4 regions of the Rhodoferax sp. EU05-FHT12H12 genome follow, and region 3 is predicted to be linked to each of the others. Evidence: predicted binding sites of a transcription regulator. Region 3 holds the regulator's gene; each other region holds the start of a gene.
What was found. The regulator LexA, encoded in region 3, represses DNA repair genes until DNA is damaged. The targets are predictions, from matches to a motif close to ACTGTATNNNNATACAGT.
Positions count from the first base shown of each region.

Region 1 (3,672 bases), on a different contig from region 3:
CGACACCCAGTACGCTGCGGTGAACTGGCAGCCCATCGCGCTGGGCGACTGGAAGCTGGGATTAGCCATGGGTGTGATGAATGGCTACCCCGCCGTGGAAAACGGCGGCTACTTTGTGGCGGCCTTGCCCATGGCCAGCTACGAAGGCAAGCGCTTTGGCGTCAACCTCAGCCTCATCCCCAGCGTCGCCCAGATCGACGGTGCGCTGGTGGTGCAGGTGAAGTTCCGCCTGTTCTAGCCGGCTCACGCGTACAGCCCGTGCAGGTACCACGGCGCATCCTGCGCCGATGGCCCGCCCTCGCCACCCAGCCGCTCGCGAAACACCCACACCAGCCCCGCCTGCGGGCTGCGGGCGATGTAGTAATCACGCAGCACCGGCGCCCCTTCCAACCAGCCCGCCTCCAGCCGCTGCGGCCCCACCAGCAGCGCCAGTGGCCCCTGGTACTGCGGGCAGTGGTCACGCACCGGCAGGCGCTGCGGGCTGGGTAACAACCAAGTGGGCCAACCTCCGGCCTGGGGGTGCAGTTCATGGTCTTTCAGGCCTCTAGCCCCCGTGGATATTGCGCGAGCAGCTCCTGATTTAATAGCGTTTTGTGGCGCCATATCGGCACACCATGGTGCCCAGCGCTGCATCTGCTCGGGCCGGTGGTCGGCCAACGGGCGGACACACTGCACCTGCGCGGCGCCCAGGCGCGCGGCCAGGCGCTCCAGCGTCTGGTGCAGGCTATCGCCCTTGCGCACCTCGTCGGGCAGCAGGCTGTGGCTCTCGCCCGCCAGCGGCGAGGTTTGCAGGCTGCGCAGGCGCAGGTAGAGCACGGGTGCGGGCAAGGTCACGCGCGCCAGCTGCTCGCCCAGAATGCGCTGCAAATGCGCCATGTCTTGCGTGGCCTGGGCGGTGCGCAGCTCCAGCCGGCCCTGCTGGCCACCCGTGTGGTGGGCGTCCACATGCAGCGTGTTGGCGCGGCGCGCGTCCAGGTCCCACCGCAGCTCCAGCGCCAGCACGCCGCGCTGGCGTGCGCGCAGCCACACCAGCAGCTGCGCCAGCAGGCGGCGCGTGCCAAACAGCAGCGCCGGGGCCGACTCCACGCTGGCGGCCAGCTCCAGCGGCGCGTCAAACACCTCGGGTAGCGTGAGCCAGGGGTAGACCTCGGGACGCTGGCCCCAGGCACGGTCCAGCGCGTCCACCAGCTCGGCGCCAAAGCGGCGCACCAGCCCGCCACGCGGTAGCGCACGCAGCTGGCCCCAGGTGCGCACGCCCAGGCGCGCCAACGTGGGCAGATGCGGCCGGGCCGCGGCCAGCACATGCGCCGACAGCGCCTCGGGCGCCACCTCTCGGCCGCCCCACAGCCGCCCCAACGCTATCAAAGATGTAGCGCCTTGCGCAGTTTCCACGGGGGCCAGAGGCTTGTTTGGCTCAAAAATCTGCTGGAGCAAGGCACTGCGCCCGCCAAACAGGCGCTCGCTGGCCGAGATCTCCAGCACCAGCGCGTCCCCCACGCGCGCCACCAGCGGCGTGAAGCGCAGCGCCCACCAGGCCAGCGCGGTGTGCACATCGGCCAGGGCGGGCTCAGGCGAGGCGGCGGCATCAGGCGTGGGTCGCAGTGCGATCCAGTGCATGGGTACCCTCCGCCGCCAGCAGCACGGCCAAGCGGGCCGCGCGCGCCTGCAGCTGCAAGGGCTGCGCCAGCGGTGGCCCACGGCGCTTGACGATGTGCACCGCCAGTGCATCCGTGCGCGGACTCTGCGCCGGTGGCTGCGGCTGCAGTACCAGGCGCAGGGCGGCGGGCGAAGCATCGGCCTGCAGTGCAACCGGGCGCATCACAAACAGCAGCTTGTGGTGCTCGGCAGCGGCCATTTGCAGGCGACGCAGTTGGTCACTGCGCGCCTGCGGCAGCCAAGCCAGCACGGCGTCGACCTCGGCACAGCGCAGCAGCTGCTCGGTCGCCCAAAGCCTTCCGTCTTGAACTGCACCCACCGCCAGCAAGCGGCTGGCGCGCAAGCCCAGCGCCGCCAGAGCCGGTGCAAACGGCAGGTAGGGCGCGCCCACCAGCACCACCGGCCCCTGCCCGCAGCGTGCCAGCGCGGGCAGCAGCAGCCGCCATTCGCTGTGCACGCCGGTAGGTTGCAGCAGCTCCACCAGCGCCCCCACCGGCCAGCCGCCGCCGGGCAATTGCGCGTCCAACAGCGCATCACCCGTGGGCTGCACCACCTGCGGGCTGCTGGCCAGCGCGTGCGCGTGCCAGACATCGGCGTGGATGTCTTGCGGGTCCGGAGAACCGTCGCTGATACGCGCAAGGCTAGTCATGGCAAGGGGTTTGGCTTGTAACTGTATTTATACACAGTATATGGAAAACGCCTCTGCTATCAAAATCAAGAACAGGCTTGCAAGCCCCGGCAAGGGCTGCCATGGCACGGGCTTTTGGGGGCTTTGCTAGAGTGGCCCGCATGACCACCCTGCCCGCTTTCTGCACTCCCGTCCCGCTGGACAAAGCCTACCGCCTGCTCAACCACGGCCCCACCGTGCTCGTGTCATCCGCCCATGCGGGCGAGCACAACGTCATGGCCGCCGCCTGGTCCATGCCACTGGACTTCAGCCCGCCCAAGGTGACGGTGGTGATCGACAAGGCCACGCGCACGCGGGCACTGGTGGAAGGCAGTGGCTGGTTTGCACTCAACGTACCGGCCCGCGGGTTGGCCCAGGCCACGCTGGGCGTGGGCAGTGACAGCGCAGCAGCCATGCCCGACAAGCTGCAACACCACGGCATCCAGACCTTTGCCGTGGAAGGCAGCGAACTACCGCTGGTGCACGGCTGCGTGGGCTGGCTGCTGTGCAAACTGGTACCCGAGCCGCACAACCAGCAAACCTACGACCTCTTCATCGGCGAAGTGACCCAAGCCTGGGCCGACAGCCGCGTGTTCATCAACGAGCACTGGGAATTTGACAAGGCACCGGATGCATTGCGGACCTTGCACTATGTGGCGGGCGGGCAGTTTTTTGTGATTGGGGAAGGGGTGAAGGTGGGGTCGTGATAATGTGAATCCCAAAATTGGGGAGGCAGCATCTTGTCGGCACACACGGTTACGTTATCGCACCCAAACGGCAAACAATTGAAGCTCAACAAGGGGTTTAGTTGGCTTGGCTTTCTCATCCCTCAATTTTGGGCGTTGCTCCATAGTCAATGGCGACTCTGGGGACTCTCTTTGACGCCAATCCTTTTGGTAAGAGTCGGGGACGGCATATCTGAATATTGCACAAAGACAGCCAAGCTGTGTGACCCTGCTTTCAATGGAATTGTGCTCGTAGCTCTTTGCATACAACTAGCCCTGATGATCTCGTATGGGATTTATGGCAACAGGATGGCCTTGTCAAATGCAAAAGCACGTGGATATCTAGGCCATGACTGAAATTAGCCTACTCACAAATTGATCGATTCAATAAATACATCTCAACGCAAGATAAGGCTTGATGCCAAAACTCACGGCCTCCGGTAACTCACCTGCTGCTTCGCCCAGTAAGACGACTTGAGGCTATCCAGCCGCACCGTCCCGCCCGTAGAGGGCGCGTGCACAAAGCGCCCTTCCCCCACATAAATGCCCGCGTGCGTGGCGCGGCCGTTTTGCGCAAAGACGACCAAGTCACCCGTGCGCAGACTTGGCGCTGGAATGCTGGCG
Region 1 covers NZ_JBYTDI010000002.1:729,767-733,438, reverse strand. The annotation lists gene AC3WS7_RS08285 (hypothetical protein) at 1-238, shown strand, start outside; gene AC3WS7_RS08280 (Y-family DNA polymerase) at 244-1,617, opposite strand; gene imuA (translesion DNA synthesis-associated protein ImuA) at 1,586-2,305, opposite strand; gene AC3WS7_RS08270 (flavin reductase family protein) at 2,446-3,030, shown strand; gene AC3WS7_RS08265 (C40 family peptidase) at 3,477-3,672, opposite strand, start outside.
Region 1: a site for LexA is predicted at 2,326-2,343, ahead of imuA (translesion DNA synthesis-associated protein ImuA). Genes of this name have one in related genera too.

Region 2 (3,672 bases), on a different contig from region 3:
TGGCCAGCACCGAGCGTTTGTCCATGGTTTCGGCCACCTGCACCAGCGCGGGTTTGCCCTGGGGCAGGTCCAGCTTGACCCACATGTAGGCCACCTTCAGGTCCACGCCCTTGAACTCCACATCCCGCATGCGGACTTCGCCGGGCGGCAGCCGTTCGTCCTCAGGCGGGAGGGGCAGCTCTTTTTCACCGCTCAGGTATTCGCCTTGGGTACCCAGCACCTGGTAATACACGGTGTCGGCATCGTCGGCACGCAGCAGTTCCCGTGCGGGCAGCGGCAATACAAACTGGGCGTGACTTTTGTTGATGGTGATGAGCTGGGCCAATGCGCCCACGTTGTATTCGAGCGAGCGGTCAAACGGTTTGCCGGCAATGCCTTGGGCCACCAGCCAGGTCAGTACCAGGCTGACTGGCCACAGCAGCAGCAGGGGCGTGAGCATCCAGTCCAGGATTTCTCCGAACAGGCTGCGTTGCTCGCGCTGGAAAAGCTTCATCGGCAAGGTGTGTTTTTCAAGCCAAATAGGGGCTTAGGCGCCGTGAAATATGCGTGAAAAGCTATGAAAAACATAGCATTTATTCAGGGGGCGATCTTTTCCAGGCAATAACCCAGGCCCCGCACGGTGGCGATGCGGATGGGGCCCTTCTCGATCTTCTTGCGCAGGCGGTGGATGTAGACCTCGATGGCGTTGTTGCTCACCTCTTCGCCCCACTCGCACAGGCGCTCCACCAACTGGTCCTTGCTGACCAGGCGGCCGGCGCGCTGCAGCAGCACTTCCAGCAGGCCCAATTCACGGGCAGACAGCTCCACCATTTTGCCGTCGATGGTGGCCACGCGGCCGGCCTGGTCGTAGGTCAGCGGCCCGTGTTTGATGCTGGCGCTGGTGGCGCCCATGCCACGGCGCACCAGGGCACGCACACGGGCTTCCAGCTCTTGCAGGCTGAAGGGTTTGGCCATGTAGTCGTCAGCGCCGTAGTCCAGGCCCTTGACGCGCTCGTCCACGCTGTCGGCTGCGGTGAGGATGAGCACCGGCAGCGAAGAGCCGCGGGCGCGCAGTTTCTTCAGCACCTCCAGCCCGTGCATCTTGGGCAGGCCCAGGTCCAGGATCAGCAGATCGAACTCGGTGTTGGTCATCAGCGCGGCATCAGCTTCGGTGCCACTGGCCACGTGGTCCACAGCGGCGCCCGCACTGCGCAGGGCGCGCAGCAGGCCGTCGGCCAGGACCTGGTCGTCTTCGGCTATGAGTATTCGCATGGGTTGTCTCCTCGCTCGGGCAGCGCGTTGCTGCGGTGTTTTTGCCATTCTAGGCGCGCGCCCTGCACGCCCCCTGGCGTGGCAGTGGCGACGCCGCTACCGCCCGCTGTAGGCCTCCAGGCCCAGGGCCACCACGGTGGCGACTTCGGCGCTGACGGCTTGGCGCAGCTCGTCTTCGGCCTGAGCCACCGCTTCCCGGTAGGCCCCCAGCCAGGCCAGGCCGATGGCCGTGAACTGAACGTGCCGCGCGCGCGCATCGGCCGGGTCGTCTTTGCGCGTCACCATGCCCCAGGCCTCGCACTGGGTCACCAGCGTGCCCATGGCCTGCTTGCTCATGCCGGCACGCTGGGCCAGATCAGTCAGGCGCAAACCTTCTACTGCCAGGTGCCGCGTGATGTGGATGTGGGCCGCGCCCACCTGCCCGCGCTCGGCCAGATTGGACAGCCCCAGTGGCACACCGGGGTGGTGCGCCATCAGCTCCAGCACCCGTGCGTCAAAGCGCTCCAGCGCCAGGCGCAGCCAGTGGCCCAAGTGGTTTTGCCGCCAGGTGTCATTCGGGATGGGGAGGGAGTCAGGCACGGCTAAATGGTAATGCAAACTGATTAAAAAATGTGTTTGAGGTTTTTAATGTGCCGCTTAAACTACTGTTCAAGCATCCAGCCTGTTGTTAAATCCAGATGGCTGCGGCGCACCAACCCATTGATTTTCAAGGAGATTTCTCATGGACGCACCCGTCAAGAACCCCAACAACACCAATGGTGGCAACGCCGAAAAGGCCAAGGCCCTGCAGGTGGCCCTGGCCCAGATCGAAAAGCAGTTCGGCAAGGGCACCATCATGCGCTTGGGCGAGGGCGAGGTGATCGAGGACATCCAGGTCGTCTCCACCGGCTCCTTGGGGCTGGACATTGCGCTGGGCGTAGGCGGTCTGCCCCGGGGGCGTGTCGTCGAAATCTACGGTCCGGAGTCATCCGGCAAGACCACGCTGACGCTGCAGGTGATTGCCGAAATGCAAAAGCAGGGCGGCCAGTGCGCCTTTGTGGACGCCGAGCATGCGCTGGACGTGCAGTACGCCCAAAAGCTGGGCGTGAACCTGCAAGACCTGCTGATCTCCCAGCCCGACACCGGTGAGCAGGCGCTGGAAATTGTGGACAGCCTGGTGCGCTCCGGCGCGGTCGATCTGATCATCGTGGACTCGGTGGCGGCGTTGACACCCAAGGCCGAACTGGAAGGCGAAATGGGTGACAGCTTGCCCGGTCTGCAGGCCCGCCTGATGAGCCAGGCCCTGCGCAAGCTCACCGCCCATATCAAGAAGACCAACTGCATGGTCATCTTCATCAACCAGATTCGCATGAAGATTGGCGTGATGTTCGGCAGCCCCGAAACGACTACCGGCGGCAACGCGCTGAAGTTCTACGCCTCGGTGCGCCTGGACATCCGCCGCACCGGCACCATCAAGAAGGGCGAGGACGCGATCGGCAACGAAACCAAGGTCAAGGTGGTGAAGAACAAGGTGGCGCCCCCGTTCAAGACGGCCGAGTTCGACATCCTGTTCGGCGAGGGCATCAGCCGCCACGGTGAAATCATCGACATGGGCGTGACGGCCGGCATTCTGGAAAAGTCTGGTGCCTGGTACGCCTACCAGGGCGAAAAAATCGGTCAGGGCCGTGACAACGCGCGGGAGTTCCTGCGTGAAAACCCGGCCCTGTCGGTAGAGATCGAAAACAAGGTGCGCGAAGGCCTGGGTATCCCCTTGCTGCCCGTGGCCGAACCCGAGGTCAAGACCAAGGGGAAGAAGGGCGACAAGGCCGAAAAATCTGAGTAAATTGGCCTTTAACCCTTATGGATACTGCGCAAGCAGCTATGAAATCAGGAGCAATACAAACGCCATCCTTGACCGGCCGTGCCTTGCGCCTGCTCAGCACCCGGGAGCATTCCCGGGCCGAGCTGGAGCGCAAGCTGGCGCAGTACGAGGAAGAGCCCGGCGCTGTGGCCAAGGTGCTGGACGCTCTGCAGGCCAAGGGGTTTATCAACGAGGCGCGGGTGCTGGAGTCGGTGGTGCATCGGCGGGCCAGCAAGCTGGGTGCTTCGCGCATCAAGCAAGAGCTGCAGGCCAAAGGGCTGGAGCCGCAGGCCGTGGCCGAAGCGGTGCAGGCCCTGCGCGCCAGTGAACTGGAGCGCGCCCGCGAGATCTGGCGCAAGAAGTTTGGCCGCCAGCCCGCTGATGCGGCCGAGCGCGGCAAGCAGATGCGCTTTCTGGCCAGTCGCGGCTTTGGCGGCGACACCATCCACAAGGTGGTGTCGGGCGCGGACGAAGATTAGGGCAATTTGCCGCCGGGCCCCCCAAGGCAAATTGGTCCCCCTTGGGGGCCAGCGACCCGCGCAGCGGCGGAGCGTGGGGGCTTAACCTTCCAGGCCCAGCAT
Region 2 covers NZ_JBYTDI010000002.1:167,920-171,591, forward strand. The annotation lists gene AC3WS7_RS05590 (sensor histidine kinase) at 1-493, opposite strand, end outside; gene AC3WS7_RS05595 (response regulator) at 577-1,251, opposite strand; gene AC3WS7_RS05600 (MarR family winged helix-turn-helix transcriptional regulator) at 1,348-1,830, opposite strand; gene recA (recombinase RecA) at 1,973-3,073, shown strand; gene recX (recombination regulator RecX) at 3,091-3,570, shown strand; gene argC (N-acetyl-gamma-glutamyl-phosphate reductase) at 3,652-3,672, opposite strand, start outside.
Region 2: a site for LexA is predicted at 1,912-1,929, ahead of recA (recombinase RecA). Genes of this name have one in related genera too.

Region 3 (3,672 bases):
AGGGGCGACAGGGGAGCCCACGCCCTCTGCCACGGCAATGCCACGCTCGGTGCAGGCTTGCACATCGATGTGTGCGCCAGCGCGACCGGTTTGGGCGATGAGTTTGAGACGAGGGAGCTTCTCGATGAGGGCGCGGGTGATTTGGGTGCGCTCGCGGATGAGGACGATGACGTCGGCATCCTTGAGCCGGATGGACAATTGACCCATGCCTTTGACGGTATTGGTGTACACCTTGGCCGGGAAGGCATCCAGCTTGGCGGAGCATTGCAGCTTGCGCACGGCATCCTGATAGTCATCCAGAATCACAATATTCATGCCTGCCATTGTGCCTTGGGATGCTGGCTGCCCGGGCGGGCGCAGGGCAAATTTGCCCTGCTTTTGTTACGCAGTTTCGCAGGCAGCCAGACGGTCCAGCTCGGCGCAGACGTCGGCCATGCGCCCCGAGATGACCATGCGACCGACCTCGGAGCGGGATTGTCCGCTTTCCAGGACGCGAACCACCCGCAAGGGCTTGGATTTACAGGAATTTTGGCCTCTAGCCCCCGTGGAATCTGCGCGCATAGCTATCAAATGAGGAGCATTGCAATGCTCGGTAGATCGGGCTGAGGCGTAGCGGGGGGCACGCTGGGGCGGACTCGGCAGCAGCCATGTCAGCAGTAGTCGCAAGGGGGCCAGAAAGTCGGGTTTCATCACGAGGGCGGTATTCATGGTGGGTGCTTTCTGTCTGCGTTACATCAACATGGTGTTACGAATCAGGCCTACGGCCAGGCCTTCGATTTCGAAAGGTTCACCGGGCTCAACCACGATGGTCTGGTAGTCGGGGTTTTCGGGGTGCAGCTCGATCAGGTGCTTGTTGCGGCGAAAGCGCTTGACGGTGACTTCTTCACCCAGGCGGGCGACGACGATCTGGCCGTTTTTGGCATCTTTGGTGGCTTGTACGGCCAGCAGGTCGCCGTCCATGATGCCGGCGTCGCGCATGGACATGCCGCGCACCTTGAGCAGGTAGTCGGGCTGGCGCTGAAACAGGCTGTTTTCGACGTAGTAGGTTTGGTCCACATGCTCTTGGGCCAGGATGGGCGAACCGGCGGCCACACGGCCAATCAGGGGCAAGGCCAATTGGGCCAGGCCTGGCAAGGGCAGGGCGAACTGTTTCATGCGCGACTCTTGCATGGAGCGCAGCACCTCGCCCTTGAGACGGATGCCGCGGGAAGTGCCACTGACCAGTTCGATCACGCCTTTGCGGGCCAAGGCCTGCAAATGCTCTTCGGCTGCGTTGGCGGACTTGAAGCCCAGCTCGGTGGCGATTTCCGCCCGGGTGGGGGGGGCGCCGGTGCGCGCAATGGCGCCCTGGATCAGATCCAGAATTTGCTGTTGGCGGGCGGTGAGTTTGGGACTTTCAAGCATACTGACTCCTTCGTGGTGGGTCGGCGCTGGCTGTGTGTCTGTACACACTGTTTTCTCATCCAGTAACTGTATTTTTAACCAGTTTTTTGATTAATGCAAGTGGGGCAGTGATATATGGGTAAAAAAGTGGTGGTTTTGGGCACGGGCGGCACGATTGCAGGCCGATCGGAACGGGGATCGGACAATGTGGGCTACAAGGCCGGGCAGGTGGGCGTGCAGTCATTGCTGCAGGATATTGCCCCGCTGCAAGCTGCGCTGCAGGGCCGCACGCTGGTGGCCGAGCAGGTGGCGCAGGTGGACAGCAAGGACATGGGCTTTGCCGTGTGGGCGGTGTTGGCGCAGCGTTGCGCCCAGCACCTGCAGGACGCCGAGGTGGATGCCGTGCTGATCACCCATGGCACTGACACGCTGGAAGAAACCGCTTTCTTCCTGGAGCAAGTGCTGCCGCCAGCGCTATTGCAGGCCAAGCCTTTGGTGCTGACCTGTGCCATGCGCCCGGCGTCAGCGCTGACGCCTGATGGTCCGCAAAACGTGCTGGACGCAGTGGCTGTGGCGCTGGATGGCACGGCGCGGGGGGTGCTGGTCGTGTGCGCGGGCGCTGTGCACAGCGCCCGCTTGGTGCAGAAGTGCCATACCTACCGCGTGGACGCGTTTGACTCGGGGGATGCCGGGCCGCTGGCTGTGGTGGAGGAGGGGCGGGTGCGTTGGTTTGGCGTGTCAGCCTCCACAACCCCGTCGCATGCGGTGGACTTGCAGGCCTGGGCCAAGGTGGCTTGGCCGCGGGTGGAGATTGTGATGAATTACGTGGGGGCGTCGGGGGCCATGGTGCGCAGCCTGGCCCGGCCGGACGACACCGTTGCACCATTGCGCGGCCTGGTGGTGGCCGGAACCGGCAATGGCACGCTGCATGTGGACCTGGAGGCCGCTTTGCTGGAAGTACAGGCGCAGGGTGTGCAGGTGGTACGCGCTAGCCGCTGCGCGCGTGGCCAGGTGGTGCAGGGCGAGGCGACTGCCGCTCTGCCGCATTCCCGGGGCCTGTCTCCGGTCAAGGCACGGATTGCGTTGACGTTGCAGTTGATGGCGTAAAAAAAGCCGCTGACGCGGCTTTTTTTGGGGGGGAGGCAGGTCGCTTACGCAGACAGTGCTTCCATCACCCGTTGGGTAATGGCATCTACATCGCCCATGCCGCTGATGGCGCGGTATTGGGGGGCGGCAGTGGGATCTTTTTGGGCCCAGCCGGAGTAGTACGCCACCAGCGGGCGGGTCTGGGCGCTGTAGACGTCCAGGCGTTTCTTGACGGTTTCTTCTTTGTCGTCGTCGCGCTGAATCAGCGGTTCGCCGGTCACGTCGTCCTTGCCTTCTGCCTTGGGCGGGTTGAACTTGACGTGGTAGGTGCGGCCCGAGGCGGGGTGAGAGCGGCGGCCGCTCATTCGCTCAATGATGGCGTCGAAGGGCACATCGATTTCGACCACGTAGTCCAGCGCCACACCGGCGGCCTTCATGGCGTCGGCCTGGGGGATGGTGCGGGGGAAACCATCGAACAAAAAGCCCTTGGCGCAATCGGGCTGGGCGATACGTTCCTTGACCAGGTTGATGATCAGGTCGTCACTGACCAGGCCACCGGATTTCATGACGGCATCGGCCTGCAGGCCCAGTGGGGTGCCGGCCTTGACGGCGGCACGCAGCATGTCGCCAGTGGAGATTTGCGGAATTCCGTACTTTTGACAAATGAAGGTGGCTTGCGTGCCTTTGCCAGCGCCAGGTGCGCCCAACAGAATCAGTCTCATGGATAACCTCGGGTAAAACAAAACTTTGGCGCTTGTTCGGCACCTTGCTGGTGCATTTTTTTTGCGCGCGTGTAGCGCTGGAGAATAGCACGGGCTGTCCCGTGCTTAACTTACAGCTTGGGAGCCAACCCTGCGAGGATGGCACGTACGCGTGCCAGGTCTTCGGGGGTGTCTACGCCAGGGCCTGGAGCGTGCTCGCTGACATGCACCACGATGCGGTGGCCATGCCACAGCGCGCGCAGTTGCTCCAGCGCTTCCACCACCTCAATGGGGGCCTGGGGCAAGCGCGGAAACTCGCGCAGAAAACCCACGCGGTACGCGTAGATGCCAATATGGCGCAAGGGCGCCGGCGAGGGCAGGCTGCTGATGCCATTGGCAAAACCATCGCGCCACCAACTGATGGGCGCACGGCTGAAGTACAGGGCAAGGTGGGCTGCGTCATGCACCACTTTCACCACATTGGGGTTGGCAAAGTCGGCCA
Region 3 covers NZ_JBYTDI010000001.1:763,950-767,621, reverse strand. The annotation lists gene AC3WS7_RS03550 (D-2-hydroxyacid dehydrogenase family protein) at 1-315, opposite strand, end outside; gene AC3WS7_RS03545 (hypothetical protein) at 382-708, opposite strand; gene lexA (transcriptional repressor LexA) at 730-1,404, opposite strand; gene AC3WS7_RS03535 (asparaginase) at 1,519-2,490, shown strand; gene adk (adenylate kinase) at 2,535-3,191, opposite strand; gene kdsB (3-deoxy-manno-octulosonate cytidylyltransferase) at 3,302-3,672, opposite strand, start outside.

Region 4 (3,672 bases), on a different contig from region 3:
CATCGGAGGCGCCCGTGATGATGGTGGTGTTCAGGCTATCGGTCATTGGGGGGGGTGATCAAAAACAGGCCCAGACCTGGTTGGCCAGCTGGACCAGAAAGTCGGGTTGGGTGTACAGGTAAAACACACCCAGCAGCGCCGCGACCACGGCACTCCAGATGAACAGGCGGTTGCGGGTTACCACGTCAGTGTGCCAGCGCCGTGCGCTGGATGGGCGCTTCGCGCACTGGCAGGTTCACCAGCGCGGCCAGCACGCCCAAGGCAATGGCGATGTACCAGACGATGTCGTAGCTGCCGGTTTTGTCATAGAGGTAGCCGCCCAGCCAGACGCCCATGAAAGAGCCAATCTGGTGGCTGAAGAACACAAAACCACCCAACATGGACAGATGGGCGACGCCAAAAATCTGTGCCACCGTGGCATTGGTGGGCGGGATGGTGGACAACCACAGCAGCCCCATGACCGATGCAAACACGTAGACACTGGCGGGAGACAGCGGCACCAGCAAAAACACACTGATGGCCACGGCGCGGGCCAGGTAGATAAACGCCAGGATGTTTTTCTTGGCCATCTTCTGGCCCAACACACCCGCGGCATAGGTGCCAAACACATTGAACAGGCCGATCAGCGCCAGTGCGTAGCTCGCCACCTGGGGCGACAGGCCCTTGTCTTTGAGGTAGCTGGGCATGTGCACGCCAATGAACACGACCTGGAAGCCGCAAACAAAGTAGCCCGCCATCAGCAACTGAAAGCTCGGGTATTTGAACGCTTCACGCAGCGCTTGCCCAATGGATTGATCGCGCTTGGGCGCAGTGGCTCCGCCAAAGCCGGGCTCCCGCAGCCCCCAGGCCAGCGGGATCATCAGCAACGCGGCGGCGCCCAGCACCACCAGCGCCTCCTGCCAGCCCAGGCTGCCGATCAGGAATCCTTCGGTCGGCACCATCAAAAACTGCCCAAATGACCCCGCTGCCGCGGCCACGCCCATGGCCCAGGAGCGCTTCTCCAGCGACACATTGCGCCCGATCACGCCATAAATGACCGCATAGGTGGTACCGGCCTGCGCCATGCCGATCAGCACGCCGCTGGACAGCGAAAATAGCAGCGGCGTGTTGGCGTAGGCCATGCCGACCAAGCCCAGTGCGTACAGCACCGCGCCGCCCACAATCACGCGAAAGGCGCCAAAGCGGTCGGCCGCCATGCCGGCAAATATGCCCGACAGGCCCCACACCAGGTTCTGGATGGCTATGGCGAAGGCAAAGGTCTCGCGTGTCCAGCCCTGGGCTTGGGTGATGGGCTGCAGCCACAGGCCAAAGCCGTGGCGTATGCCCATGGACAGGGTGACGATGGTGGCTCCGCAGGCCAGGATCTGGACGATGGAGAGTGGTTTGTGGGAGGAAGTCATCGTTGAAATGTAGCCCGTTTGCCATGGTCTTGCTGCAGCAGCTGTGACAAACTTGGCAACCCATATGCTGGTGTATTCTGTATATGCATACAGTTGTTTTCTCAGCGCCCACTACAATCCGCCCACTATGGCAGTGAAACCCACCCCCGAATATTCCGAATCGTCGATCCGCGTGCTCAAGGGCCTGGAGCCCGTGAAACAGCGCCCGGGCATGTACACCCGCACGGACAACCCGCTGCACATCATCCAGGAAGTGCTGGACAATGCCGCCGACGAGGCACTGGCCGGTCACGGCAAAAAAATCAAAGTCACCCTGCATGCCGATGGCTCCGTCAGCGTGGAAGACGATGGCCGCGGCATCCCGTTTGGCATGCACCCCGAAGAAAAAGCACCCGTGATCGAGCTGGTGTTCACCCGCCTGCACGCGGGTGGCAAGTTCGACAAGGGCAAGGGCGGCGCCTACAGCTTCTCCGGCGGCTTGCACGGCGTGGGCGTGAGTGTGACCAACGCGCTGGGCAAGCGCCTGGAGGCCACCAGCTACCGCGAAGGCTCGGTCGCCCGTCTGGCGTTTGAGGGCGGCGACGTGACCGAGGCGCTGGAGATCCGCAAGGCCGGCGAGGGCGACCGCAAGCAGGGCACCACGGTGCGTGTCTGGCCCGATGCCAAATATTTCGAATCTGCCGTACTGCCCATGGGCGAGCTGACTCACCTGCTGCGCAGCAAGGCGGTGCTGATGCCCGGCGTCAGCGTGACGCTGGTGAATGAAAAGAGCAAAGAGAGCCAAAACTGGCTCTACAAAGGTGGCCTCAAAGACTATCTGGGCCAGACGCTCACCGCCGACCCGGTCATCCCCATGTTTGATGGTGAGGGCTTTGCCGACAGCCAGAGCGACAACTTCGCCGAAGGCGAGGGCGCCAGCTGGTGCGTGGCCTTTACCGAAGAAGGCCAGCCGGTGCGCGAGAGTTATGTCAACCTGATCCCGACCAGCGCCGGTGGCACGCACGAGAGCGGCCTGCGCGATGGCCTGTTCACCGCGGTCAAAAGCTTTATCGAACTGCACAGCCTGCTGCCCAAGGGCGTGAAGCTGATGCCCGAAGACGTGTTTGCCCGGGCCAGCTATGTGCTGAGTGCCAAGGTTCTGGACCCGCAGTTCCAGGGCCAGATCAAGGAGCGCCTGAACTCGCGTGATGCGGTGCGCCTGGTCAGCAGCTTCGTGCGCCCCACGCTGGAGCTGTGGCTGAACCAGCATGTGGACTACGGCAAAAAACTGGCCGAGCTGGCCATCAAGGCCGCACAGACGCGGCAAAAAGCGGGCCAGAAGGTCGAGAAACGCAAGAGCAGCGGCGTGGCCGTGTTGCCCGGCAAGCTCACCGATTGCGAAAGCCGCGACATTGCCTACAACGAAGTGTTTCTGGTCGAAGGCGACTCCGCCGGCGGCAGCGCCAAGATGGGCCGCGACAAGGAAAACCAAGCCATCCTGCCGCTGCGCGGCAAGGTGCTCAACACCTGGGAGGTGGACCGCGACCGCCTGTTTGCCAACACCGAAATCCACGACATCTCGGTCGCCATTGGAGTGGACCCGCATGGCCCCAACGACACGCCCGACCTGAGCGGCCTGCGCTATGGCAAGGTCTGCATCCTGAGTGATGCGGACGTGGACGGCTCGCACATCCAGGTGCTGCTGCTCACGCTGTTCTTCCGCCATTTTCCCAAGCTCATCGAGACGGGCCACGTGTTTGTGGCACGTCCGCCTCTGTTCCGCGTGGATGCACCGGCCCGTGGCAAAAAGCCCGCCAGCAAAGCCTATGCGCTAGACGAAGGTGAACTGGTGGCCATTCTGGACAAGCTGCGCAAGGAAGGCGTGCGCGAAGGCGCCTGGTCCATCAGCCGCTTCAAAGGCCTGGGCGAGATGAATGCTGAACAGCTGTGGGACACCACGCTCAACCCCGACACCCGCCGCCTGCTACCGGTGGCGCTGGGCGCGATTGACTTTGGCGCGACCGAATCGCTGATCACCAAGCTGATGGGCAAAGGCGAGGCCGCGGCGCGCCGTGAGCTGATGGAGCTGCACGGCGACTCGGTCGAGATCGACGTCTGATTGCTATGAAAATAGTAGCTGCTTGCGCACTGTTGACGGGGGCTATGGCCTCTTTTTATGCCCAAGCGGACGTTTGGGTGTGGGTCGATGAGCAGGGCCACAGCCACTTTGCGGCCGAGCAGGTGGACGCGCGCTACAGCCAGTTTTATCGGGCGCCCTTGCAGTCCACGGCAC
Region 4 covers NZ_JBYTDI010000005.1:21,404-25,075, reverse strand. The annotation lists gene AC3WS7_RS14615 (SDR family oxidoreductase) at 1-34, opposite strand, end outside; gene AC3WS7_RS14610 (hypothetical protein) at 59-184, opposite strand; gene AC3WS7_RS14605 (MFS transporter) at 186-1,400, opposite strand; gene AC3WS7_RS14600 (DNA topoisomerase IV subunit B) at 1,528-3,498, shown strand; gene AC3WS7_RS14595 (lytic transglycosylase domain-containing protein) at 3,543-3,672, shown strand, end outside.
Region 4: a site for LexA is predicted at 1,477-1,494, ahead of AC3WS7_RS14600 (DNA topoisomerase IV subunit B). Genes of this name have one in related genera too.